DNA from 3 places in the Nostoc sp. UIC 10890 genome. Region 1 is predicted to be linked to each of the others. Evidence: riboswitches for the same ligand, from Rfam matches in the RefSeq annotation. Region 1 holds a riboswitch; each other region holds the start of a gene.

Region 1 (3,416 bases):
AGGAGCAGGGGAAGTAAATTCTCCCTCATCCTCATCTTCCCCAAACCTCTGCTTTCAAATCACTGACACCGGTATCGGTATCGCCGCCGGAGAAATTGGCAAGTTGTTTCAGCCTTTTATCCAGCTTGACAGTAGCCTTAACCGTCAGTACAGTGGCACTGGTCTAGGTTTGGCACTAGTACAAAAGATTGTGACCCTACATGGAGGAACGGTCTTAGTTACGAGTAAAGTTGGAGAGGGAAGTTGTTTTACGGTCTGCATTCCGTACCATGCTAGCAATAATGTGTCAACAACGCAGGTAACTACTTTATTGCCCAGCTATCACTTACCTGCTCAGAATGCTCAAGTTTTGATTATCGAAGATTCTGTTGCGGCGGCTGACCAAATTACTCGCTACTTCAGCGAAATGGGAATGCAACCCATTATCTATCCCACAGGTGAAGGAGCCGTAGAAGAAGTGCTGCGCGTTCAACCTTCTCTAATTATTCTGGATTTACAACTACCGAACCTATCCGGTTGGGAGGTGCTCAATCAACTCAAGACCAACCCAAAAACCAAATATATTCCAGCGATCATCATTTCAGTTGTGGATGAGCGTAGCAAAGGATTAGCTAAGGGAGCGTTTGAATATCTGGTCAAACCCATTACCCGCACTCAACTTCAAGCAACTATAGATAAACTGCAACATTCTGCCTCTTCTAACCTGCCAAATCTAATTGGCGTGCCAGAAGCAGTTCTAGACACTCCTTTGATTTTACTGGCAGAAGATAATCAAGCAAATATTGATACTATGTCCGGCTATCTTGAAGGTCGAGGGTATCATCTGATTTTGGCAAACAATGGACAACAAGCGATTGACCTTGTGAGAGTTCAACGCCCCGACTTAATTGTGATGGACATTCAAATGCCGGGAATGGACGGGTTAGAAGCAATGCGCCGTATCCGTAACGATCAGCAATTTGTGCATATTCCAATCATTGCACTAACGGCCTTAGCCATGCCTGGCGATCGCGAAACTTGTTTAGCGGCTGGAGCTAACGAATATTTCACCAAACCGATAAAACTTAAACAGCTTGTAACCACAATTCAACAACTCTTAAGAAGGTAACGGAAATTTTCGATGGATAGTCAAACCTCTATTTTAGTGATCGACGATCAACCAGATAACTTTGACGTTGTTGAAACCTTACTGGATGGTGAAAACTACCAGCTTTACTACGCTCCTAGTGGTCAACAAGCTCTAAATCGCCTCGATAGTTTTCAGCCCGATCTAATTTTATTAGATGTGATGATGCCCGATCTTGATGGGATGGAAGTCTGTCGACGCATCAAAGCCGATCCACAATGGCAAGCAGTGCCAATCATCATGGTGACAGCATTAACCGAGAAAGAAGATTTGGCTCGATGTCTGGCGACGGGTGCAGATGACTTCATTAGTAAACCCGTCAACGGTGTGGAATTACGAGCCAGAGTTAATTCCATGTTGCGGATTAAGCAGCAGTACGACAGTATGCAAGTATTGCTCAAGATGCGAGAAGACATGGTAAATATGATTGTGCACGATCTGCGAAATCCACTTACCACTATTGTCTTAGGAGCAGAGATTCTTCGATTACCAGGTTTCTCACCGAAACAACAGCAAGGAAAAATCGATCAAATTTTACTTGCTGGACAACAATTACAATCGTTAATTGATAGTTTGCTGATTATGGCAAAGCTGGAATCTGGCAAAATGGTTCTCAACTACACAGAAGTGGATCTTTGTGCGCTGTGTATATCAGCTGTAGAAGATATTGAGGCGATCGCTACTCAAAAAAACTTAACCCTGATACGTGAATTTCCCGAACCTGGTGGCATTGTTGCAGTAGATGCAGTGATCTTTCGTCGAGTGCTGGATAATTTGCTCTCCAATGCCATTAAGTTCTCCCCCTTCGATTCTCAAGTCATCCTCCGAGGAGAGTATTTGGCAGCAGGTGGTGCTAAAGTGCAAGTCGCTGATTCCGGTTCGGGAGTTTGTCAAGACTTACGACAAATCATTTTCGAGAAGTATGAAATTGGAACTCTGATGCCAGAAATTTCGCAAATTGGTTTAGGATTGGCTTTCTGCAAAATGGCGATCGAGGCACATTCCGGTACAATCACCATCGAAGATAATCATCCAAACGGTAGTATTTTTACTGTATTACTCAAAAATAAATAAGTAAGTGGGAATAAACCAAATTATGACCTCTAAACTGTCTTAATAAACTACGCTTTGTGAATACCTGGTAAAAATCGCTGCTCAAAATTGGTAATGGTGATATAGTTACTCAAATCGGTTCTGATGGGAAGCAGCCATCGGACGCAAGGGGGAAAGTCCGGTGTAAATCCGGCGCTGTCCCGCAACTGTGAACCAAAATTAGGTGAGTCAGGATGCCCGCCGGTTAGAATCAATTCGTTTACATAAATCTGCGAGGTACAGATTATGAAAAGAAAAAAACAGGCGTTAGTCAGTCTAACCCTGATGGGAGTTATCAGTTTTTATCTAGTCATTGGTTTACCCAAACCCGCCTACGCCATGCACATTATGGAAGGTTTTTTGCCAGTGCAGTGGGCAATTTTTTGGTGGGTTGTGGCATTACCATTTTTTCTATTAGGATTGCGTAGTCTGACTCGCATTACCCAAGCTAACCCGGAATTGAAACTACTCCTGGGCTTGGCTGGTGCTTTTACTTTTGTGCTGTCAGCTTTGAAAATCCCTTCTGTCACAGGTAGCTGTTCTCACCCAACAGGGACAGGGTTAGGTGCGGTGCTGTTTGGCCCCCTTACTATGTCGGTTTTGGGTAGCTTAGTATTGTTGTTTCAAGCTTTGTTACTGGCGCATGGCGGCTTGACGACGTTGGGGGCAAATGCTTTTTCGATGGCGATCGCTGGCCCTTTCCTAGCTTACTGGATATATAATCTGACAATAAAGTTAGGTGGTAAACAACAAATCGCCATATTTTTAGCAGCTGCGATCGCAGATTTACTCACCTACATTATCACTTCCATCCAACTCGCCCTAGCTTTCCCCGCACCTGTTGGTGGGTTTATCGCTTCATTTACCAAATTTGCCGGAATTTTTGCCATTACTCAAGTTCCTTTAGCAATTAGTGAAGGATTACTAACTGTGTTGGTGTGGAACTGGCTGCAATCTTATAATCCTCAAGAATTGGAATTGTTGAAATTAATCAAGCGAGGAAGTGGCAATGAGTCAATCTAAAAAAGGGTTGAGTAACTGGCTGTTGGTATTAGGAGTTATAGCTTTAGCAGTTGCACCGTTAATATTTGTGCGAGGTGGGGAGTTTTCCGGTGCTGATGGCAAAGCAGAAGAGGCTATTAATGAAATACAACCTGAATATAAACCCTGGTTTAAATCATTTTTTGAACCAGCTAGT
Region 2 (3,416 bases), 6.1 Mb from region 1:
CTGTTGCACCAATGTTTGCAAGCGTTTGACTAGGACAGTTGGCTCCAATGCCTGATCTGGAAGTTTTTGCATATAAAGTATCTTGTTTGTTGATCGTTAATTTTGTGATGTGCAGAAAGAAGTTCTAACCACAGATATCACGCAGTCAGCAGGTGGTAAAATCCAAATATTTATCACTAGCTGCGATCGCTACCTAATCAAGCTTGAGGGAGTTTGCTTGGCAAAGTCTCTATCGCTCAATTCTGTACTCCCGTTCGCCCGCACAGCGCGGAACATTCCAAATCGGCACAGCCCTGCACCAAACGCCAAACGCATCAGCAAAAACGTCGGCATCTCGCGCAGAGATTTAATGAAACTAGATAGACCAAAACGCACCAATCCCTGTGGTCGAGCCACTCCTTGCCAGATGGAGTCTAGCCAAGAAGGAAGCGTTTGTTCCGTCCAGTCTGCCGTAATTACCTCCCCCTCGACTAATTCTGTCTCTGCTAAAAGTTCGGAAAAGCCTTCAATACTGGAAAAAGCTGGATGAGACCACTGATCGAGAAGTTGGCGCATTACTGGTTTCTCCCAAAAATTTAGGGGTTTTTGACGGTCATCCCTCTGATTCCAGTCAGCTACAACCAAAACTCCACCAGGCTTTAGCACCCGCATTAATTCTCTAGCAAAGATGCTTTTATCTGGCATGTGGGGGCCCGCTTCGATTGACCAGACCACATCAAAACTGGCATCTGGAAACGACAGTGCCATTGCATCATCGACCGCAAACTGGACGTTTAGCCCGTCGGGTGTTAACTCCTGGGCACGCTTTACCTGCTGTGGGCTGATTGTAATCCCTGTGACCGCAAACCCATAATCTCGCGCTAAAATCCGGCTGCTGCCGCCAATACCACAGCCAACATCTAAGACGGTAGTGCCAGAAGGTAATTTATCTAAACCACCCCATTTAACCATTTCATGTACAAAGTCAGATTTAGCAGCCAAAAAATCCTTTCGTCGTGGCGGCGAACCGTAGTGACCGAGGTGAATGTGTTCCCCCCAATAAAACTCTACGATGCCATCAAGAGTCCATTGATCGTAGGAATTGGCGACTGTGGCTGAGGATTCATACTTGCGGGCGGTCAGGAGATAAGCCGCAATTCCAATCACCAAAATCAGAAGAAAACCAATTACAGAATATAATAAAGTTGCCATTTTTTTGAACCCTTCTGTACAACTATTTGAGTCGATCTAACGGTTTACTCATTGCTGCTCGTCGCGAATTAGACGCGCCATGTGGTAATCGCCCACCAGATTCGCTGCCTACGATGAGCGGAGCTAACGCAATATAAATCATCCTATACATCGAAATTGCAATGTTTTGAACATCTTGAATAATTCTCCCTTGAAGTAGACTGGGCTTGTGTTTATCTTGGGAGAGAGCTGTTTGTTTGACAAAGGGATGAACAGCAGTGGCAATTTTCCCAACTCGGTAAATATAGAATTTTGGCATGATGATTAACTAAAGTATTAGTCTAGTGAATTAGCAATTTTTATGCTAATTGGGAAAGCATTTGTTCAGTATTAGAACAGGAATATGTATGTCACACACGCCATTTATTAACTGTTTTGAACAACTTCTATCTGTTAGTTAATACACACTATTCGCAAGCGATACTCTCATCTGGAGTAGCGATCGCAGCATCTAAAAACAAAATTTGTACCCTAAATTAACCGCCTACACTCTCATAGAAAGCTGTAATCTGTAGCGTCTTGATATGTGGGGCTATGAGAACGTAAAGCTGATTAGTTGCAGAAATTTTCATAAAGATATTTATCTGTGCCTCGCAGATGTACAAAATTACAAGTCAACTTCGGCGGGCATTCTGACTTACAAGGCAAGCCTTGATTACAGCTGCGGGACAGTGGCGGATTTACACCGGACTTTCCCCGTTTCCTCTAGCGGCTGTTCCCCACTAGAACCGAGATTCATCTGAATACTAACACAACTGTGATTTGCTTGCATAAAAATCAATGGTCGATCTATACTGGCATTCGTCATTAATCGGGGTAAGTCTCATTTTTTACCAAAGCTTGCTATAGATTTTGATCAATATCTTTCTTTAAATTGGAACTTAATGTTGTCTTTCATTGTGGTTGCTATTGTAGGAACAATTTTCGGTGCGTACTTAGCTGAATTTGTTCCAGCTAATAGACTTCAGAGAACTTTTGGTTATTTCTTGCTTGCATTAAGCAACGGCATCCTCAAACTCCGTATGAAGAATCACACTGCGATCGCATGAAAGATCCTCTCCTAAACTTAAAATTTTTAACATGGATATAAATGAAATTCTTAAATCTTATGCTGCTGGAGCAAGAAACTTTCAAAGACTAAATCTGCAAGAAGCAGAATTAACAAATGCCAACCTCATAGGCGCAGATTTTAGCTATGCTGATTTACGTCAAACACGACTTGGTAGAACTAATCTTAGCCGAGCTTGCTTACACGAAGCAGACTTGAGTGAATCTATTCTTTGGGGCATAGATTTGAGTGAAGCAGACTTATATCGTGCTGTTCTCCGAGAAGCTGATTTAACGGGGGCAAAATTAATCAAGACACGCTTAGAAGAAACAAATTTAATCAAAGCTAGTTTATGTGGTGCTAATTTGCATGGTGCAAACTTATCTCGTTCTCTGTTATTTCAAGCAGACTTACGCCCCAGTTCTGACCAGCGTACAGATTTGGGATATGTGGTTTTGAGTTGGGCAGATTTGAGTTATGCCGATCTCAGAGCCGTTTCCATGCATCACGCCAACTTAGATAAAGCAAAATTATGTCGCGCTAATCTATCTAAAACAATACAGTGGGGTAACTTAGCGGCGGATTTAAGTGAGGCTAGTTTGCAAGGTGCAGACTTGAGTTATGCAAATCTAGATAGTGCCATTCTGCGAAAAGCAAATCTGCAAGGTGCGGACTTAACAGGGGCAATTCTCACAAATACCGATCTCCAGGGAGCAAATATGCCTGATGGTACGGTTCATGATTGAGTTATTTGAGCAAAAACAGCAAAAGGTCTAGTACCGCAAGGCGGAATTAAAAATTAAAAATGAATACAGCATAAGGGTTTCGTTGATTTGGAATGATTGGTTTATTTCCGCCGTGTTGTACTAGTCGGTTTGAATGACGCAGAAATCGCAAACTAATGAAAAACTCCACCCAATACTGCACGCTTTGTGCATTTTTAACTCGGAATTGGGTTTGGGGAAAAGGTTAAAGGTTTTTTCTTTCCCCTTTCCCTTTCCCCTTTTCCCCAAAACCCGACAAGTATTGAAACTCCGCCCACTCTCTTATTAAATTAATTTGTTCGCCAGAATTTCCTGGTAGGTTTGGATTGTTTGCCTTGCGATCGCATCCCAGCTAAAATTTTCCAAGGCATATT
Region 3 (3,416 bases), 370 kb from region 1:
TATTGAGAGTAAATGGCCCGCGATCGCACAATACCATTCCTAACGGCACTAAAGCATTATCGGTAGGTGGGTCAATCATCCGCATCAGAAACCAAATTTTCTCTAGGTGAGCAAAGGCAGCGAGTTCTTGTCTACCAACTGTCAAAAATACTCGCTGTGCTTGGTTTTGTAGGGCTGTTGCTGCGGCTTCAACGCGATCAACTTCAATCCAGCGATCGCCACTTTCTTTTTCCCAAGGCGGACGAATTAACATCAGACGGGGTACTCCAACTTCCGTTGCGGCATCTGCTGCATTAAAGGAAATCTGAGTCGCAAAAGGATGGGTTGCATCAATTAATAAGTCGATTTGCATGATTCGCAGATAGCTAGCCAATCCCGCCACGCCACCGAAGCCTCCAACCCGTAAATCGCCCAACGGTATTGACGGTTCACGGGTGCGACCAGCTAGAGATGTGATTGCTTCTAACCCTTGGATAGTCGCAACCTTGGCAGCTAGTTCTGCTGCATCTCCCGTTCCACCTAGAATCAAAACGCGCATCATTTAAGATAAAGGTGGAATTTTTGCCAAAACACCTTTTTTCAGTGCTTCTGGACGCTCTGACCAAGGCAGTAAACCATCTGCTTTGGTATAGTATTGACTAGCACATTGCAACACCGCAGAAGCACTACCATCAACTGCCAAGTCACCAAATAAATATGTTAATTTGCCTTTGGCAGTAAATGCGACTACACAAGAACGATTACAAGCACTCATGCATTCAACTTCCTGAATCGGGAATTCATCTCGTAACTCCCAATCTTGGGCAAGCTGCTGAAGTTGGTGTAAAAGTTTTTCACCACCACTTTCGCCTAAGCGATTTCCATTTTGCCAAACACTGGCACAGGTTTTACAAACAAATAAAGTATGATCAGCAACAGCCAAGGGATTGGTTGGGGAAATATTTACAGTAGTAGTCATCTGTACCTCGCAGAGATGTGGAAATGATAAATCTATTTCGGCGGGCATCCTGACTTACTCAATTTGGTTCCTTAATCTCAAATTAGTTCACAGTTGCGGGACAGCGCCGGATTTGCACCGAACTTTCCCCGTTACCTCTGGTAGCTGACTCCCACCAGAACCGAATAACCTTATTGATCATACACTAGTGGTCTATCGCATTAGTTACGAGGGATGAATAAGTTCGTAGTAAGGACTTTAGTCCTGGATTTTTAAGCACTTCAGTGCTTACTACAAACTCATAATATTTAATGCGATAAACCACTAGAGTCATCTCAGAATACGAAATAACAAGCTTTGCACCAACCATCAAACTGGACGACAACCAGACAAAATACTGTGCATATTCACTACTTGTCCAATAACTGCGATCGCAGGCGCACCAAATCCAGTTTGCTCTACCTGCTCTACAATTGTCTCTAAAGTCCCAATCAATTCTTCTTGTTCTGGTCGCGTACCCCAGCGTACTAAAGCAATGGGCGTTTCTAAATTCAATCCAGCTAAACTTAATTGTTCGACAATATAAGGCAGATTGTGAATTCCCATATAAATTACAATAGTTTCGGAACCGTGAGCGATCGCACTCCAATTTACTATCGGTCTATACTTACCCGCCGCTTCATGACCAGTTACAAATATCACTGATGAACTATACAGCCGATGCGTCAAAGGTATACCTGCATAAGCCGCTGCTGCAATTCCCGATGTGATACCTGGCACTACTTCTGTTGATATTCCAGCTTTGACTAATTCTGCCATCTCTTCGCCACCGCGACCAAAAATAAATGGATCGCCACCTTTTAGGCGTACTACAATTGCATGATCCTGCGCTTTATCAATCAGCAGTTGAGTTGTTTCTTCCTGGAACAGCGAATGTTTTCCCCTCCGCTTACCAGCATTAATTTGCTCGGCTTGGGGATTAATCATTGCCAGAATTGCCGAACTAACTAAGGCATCATAGATAACTACATCTGCACATTCCAACAAACCTTTAGCCTTCAGGGTAATTAAACCTGGATCACCTGGCCCCGCACCTACTAAATAAACCTTTCCCAAATACTTATTCTCCTGTTTCTCTGTGCGGTTCATTTATCTGTTAAATCCCAAATTAGCTCGGCTAATTCTGCACTTGCTCCCAGTGGCGATGCCAATTGGAAATTCACCGCAGAAAATTGTAATTTTAACTCCTCTATTGAAGTAGCGATCGCATCAGTTATTCCACCAGCGAATAAAAAGTATGGCAAAATTGCAATTTCTCTATAACCAGCAGCTACTAACTCTTTCACCCGTGATTCTAAACTAGGAGGCCCAGCCCAATAAGCAGCTACTACTCCCAAACTCGCCGCTATTGCTTCCACAGTTTCTTGAGAACCTGGACGACGGCTACCATGAGCTAAGAGAATCCATGCTTCTGCTTTTGTCGCAGCTATTTGCTTGGCCAGCAATTTCTCTAAATTGGGATGAGAGCCTAAATGTGGTTGCAACTCAATGATGATATCTTCACCAATAGCCTGTTGTGCTAGTGCTACTTCCGCGGGAATATCTGTCATCACATGTACTCCCGGCAGCAGAAATAGCGGTACAATTTTTAGGCGCTTATCGTTTTGAGGTAGTTTGCGATCATCGTCAAAAGCACTCTTAGCAAATTGTTGAATCTGCTCGTGTAAAGGCTGAGGACTCATTTCTAAAGCAGCTATACCAACCAAATGTTCGCTATTTAATGGGTTGAAGTTTTTTGGCAATAGATTACATACCAACCCTGCTAGTTGCTGCATAGCAATTTCTGGGCGGCGATCGCGGCTTCCGTGAGATACTAAGAGATAGGCAGATGACATCGGCAAAAATTGAACTTTCTGTTACTATTCTTACTTAAGATTAAGTTGGGGGGTAATAGATACCCTGGTAATTATTGAAGAAGAATACTGAATTTTGGATTCTGACTTGTTCTTCAAATTCTCCCCCTTCTGGTTGACTTATTGTTCTTCAGCAGTGTAAGTATAAAATTGATCAAAAGCTCCCACCGTTTCAAATTTATAAGAAGGTATCCAAGAACTTATTTTTAAATCTGTACGGTAAACACTAAAAATCACGTAATTTTGTCTTTCTGTAGTCCTGGCAATAATTTCTTGGATTTGCGGGTTAGCCGAGTCAACCAACTTATCACAATTAAAACGGATTAAATTTTCTATAATATTCGTAGTACTTTTGCATACATCGGTTTTTAAATATTCTGACAACCTTTGCACTGCATATTTTTCATATTCAACCTGACTGGGATTGGTCTTCGCCATTGTCACACCCAAGGCGGCGAGTCCTGCTGCTGCTCCAGTATATGCAATGATGGTCAATGGTTTCATGTTTGCCAAGTTAAATTCATTGTAAATCGTTAGATTCCAGAGACTCTAAATCAACTGAGTCC

What was found. Region 1 has a riboswitch for cobalamin ahead of ACWATR_RS04260 (energy-coupling factor ABC transporter permease). Riboswitches for the same ligand answer to the same signal wherever they lie in the genome.
Region 2: another riboswitch for cobalamin. It lies ahead of ACWATR_RS29855 (hypothetical protein); the one in region 1 lies ahead of ACWATR_RS04260 (energy-coupling factor ABC transporter permease).
Region 3: another riboswitch for cobalamin. It lies ahead of ACWATR_RS05805 (DUF1636 domain-containing protein); the one in region 1 lies ahead of ACWATR_RS04260 (energy-coupling factor ABC transporter permease).

The regions. Positions count from the first base shown of each region.
Region 1 covers NZ_JBSGKF010000001.1:1,084,027-1,087,442, forward strand. The annotation lists gene ACWATR_RS04250 (PAS domain S-box protein) at 1-1,108, shown strand, start outside; gene ACWATR_RS04255 (hybrid sensor histidine kinase/response regulator) at 1,121-2,200, shown strand; cobalamin riboswitch at 2,299-2,438, shown strand; gene ACWATR_RS04260 (energy-coupling factor ABC transporter permease) at 2,465-3,241, shown strand; gene ACWATR_RS04265 (energy-coupling factor ABC transporter substrate-binding protein) at 3,228-3,416, shown strand, end outside.
Region 2 covers NZ_JBSGKF010000001.1:7,193,175-7,196,590, forward strand. The annotation lists partial or broken gene ACWATR_RS29845 (CobW C-terminal domain-containing protein) at 1-57, opposite strand, end outside; gene ACWATR_RS29850 (methyltransferase domain-containing protein) at 190-1,191, opposite strand; gene ACWATR_RS29855 (hypothetical protein) at 1,214-1,489, opposite strand; cobalamin riboswitch at 1,836-1,978, opposite strand; gene ACWATR_RS29860 (hypothetical protein) at 2,115-2,279, shown strand; gene hetL (heterocyst differentiation pentapeptide repeat protein HetL) at 2,311-3,024, shown strand; gene hpsP (hormogonium polysaccharide biosynthesis glycosyltransferase HpsP) at 3,328-3,416, opposite strand, start outside.
Region 3 covers NZ_JBSGKF010000001.1:1,456,976-1,460,391, forward strand. The annotation lists gene ACWATR_RS05800 (cobalt-precorrin-6A reductase) at 1-538, opposite strand, end outside; gene ACWATR_RS05805 (DUF1636 domain-containing protein) at 542-958, opposite strand; cobalamin riboswitch at 981-1,138, opposite strand; gene cobA (uroporphyrinogen-III C-methyltransferase) at 1,307-2,086, opposite strand; gene ACWATR_RS05815 (sirohydrochlorin chelatase) at 2,083-2,832, opposite strand; gene ACWATR_RS05820 (DUF4359 domain-containing protein) at 2,971-3,354, opposite strand.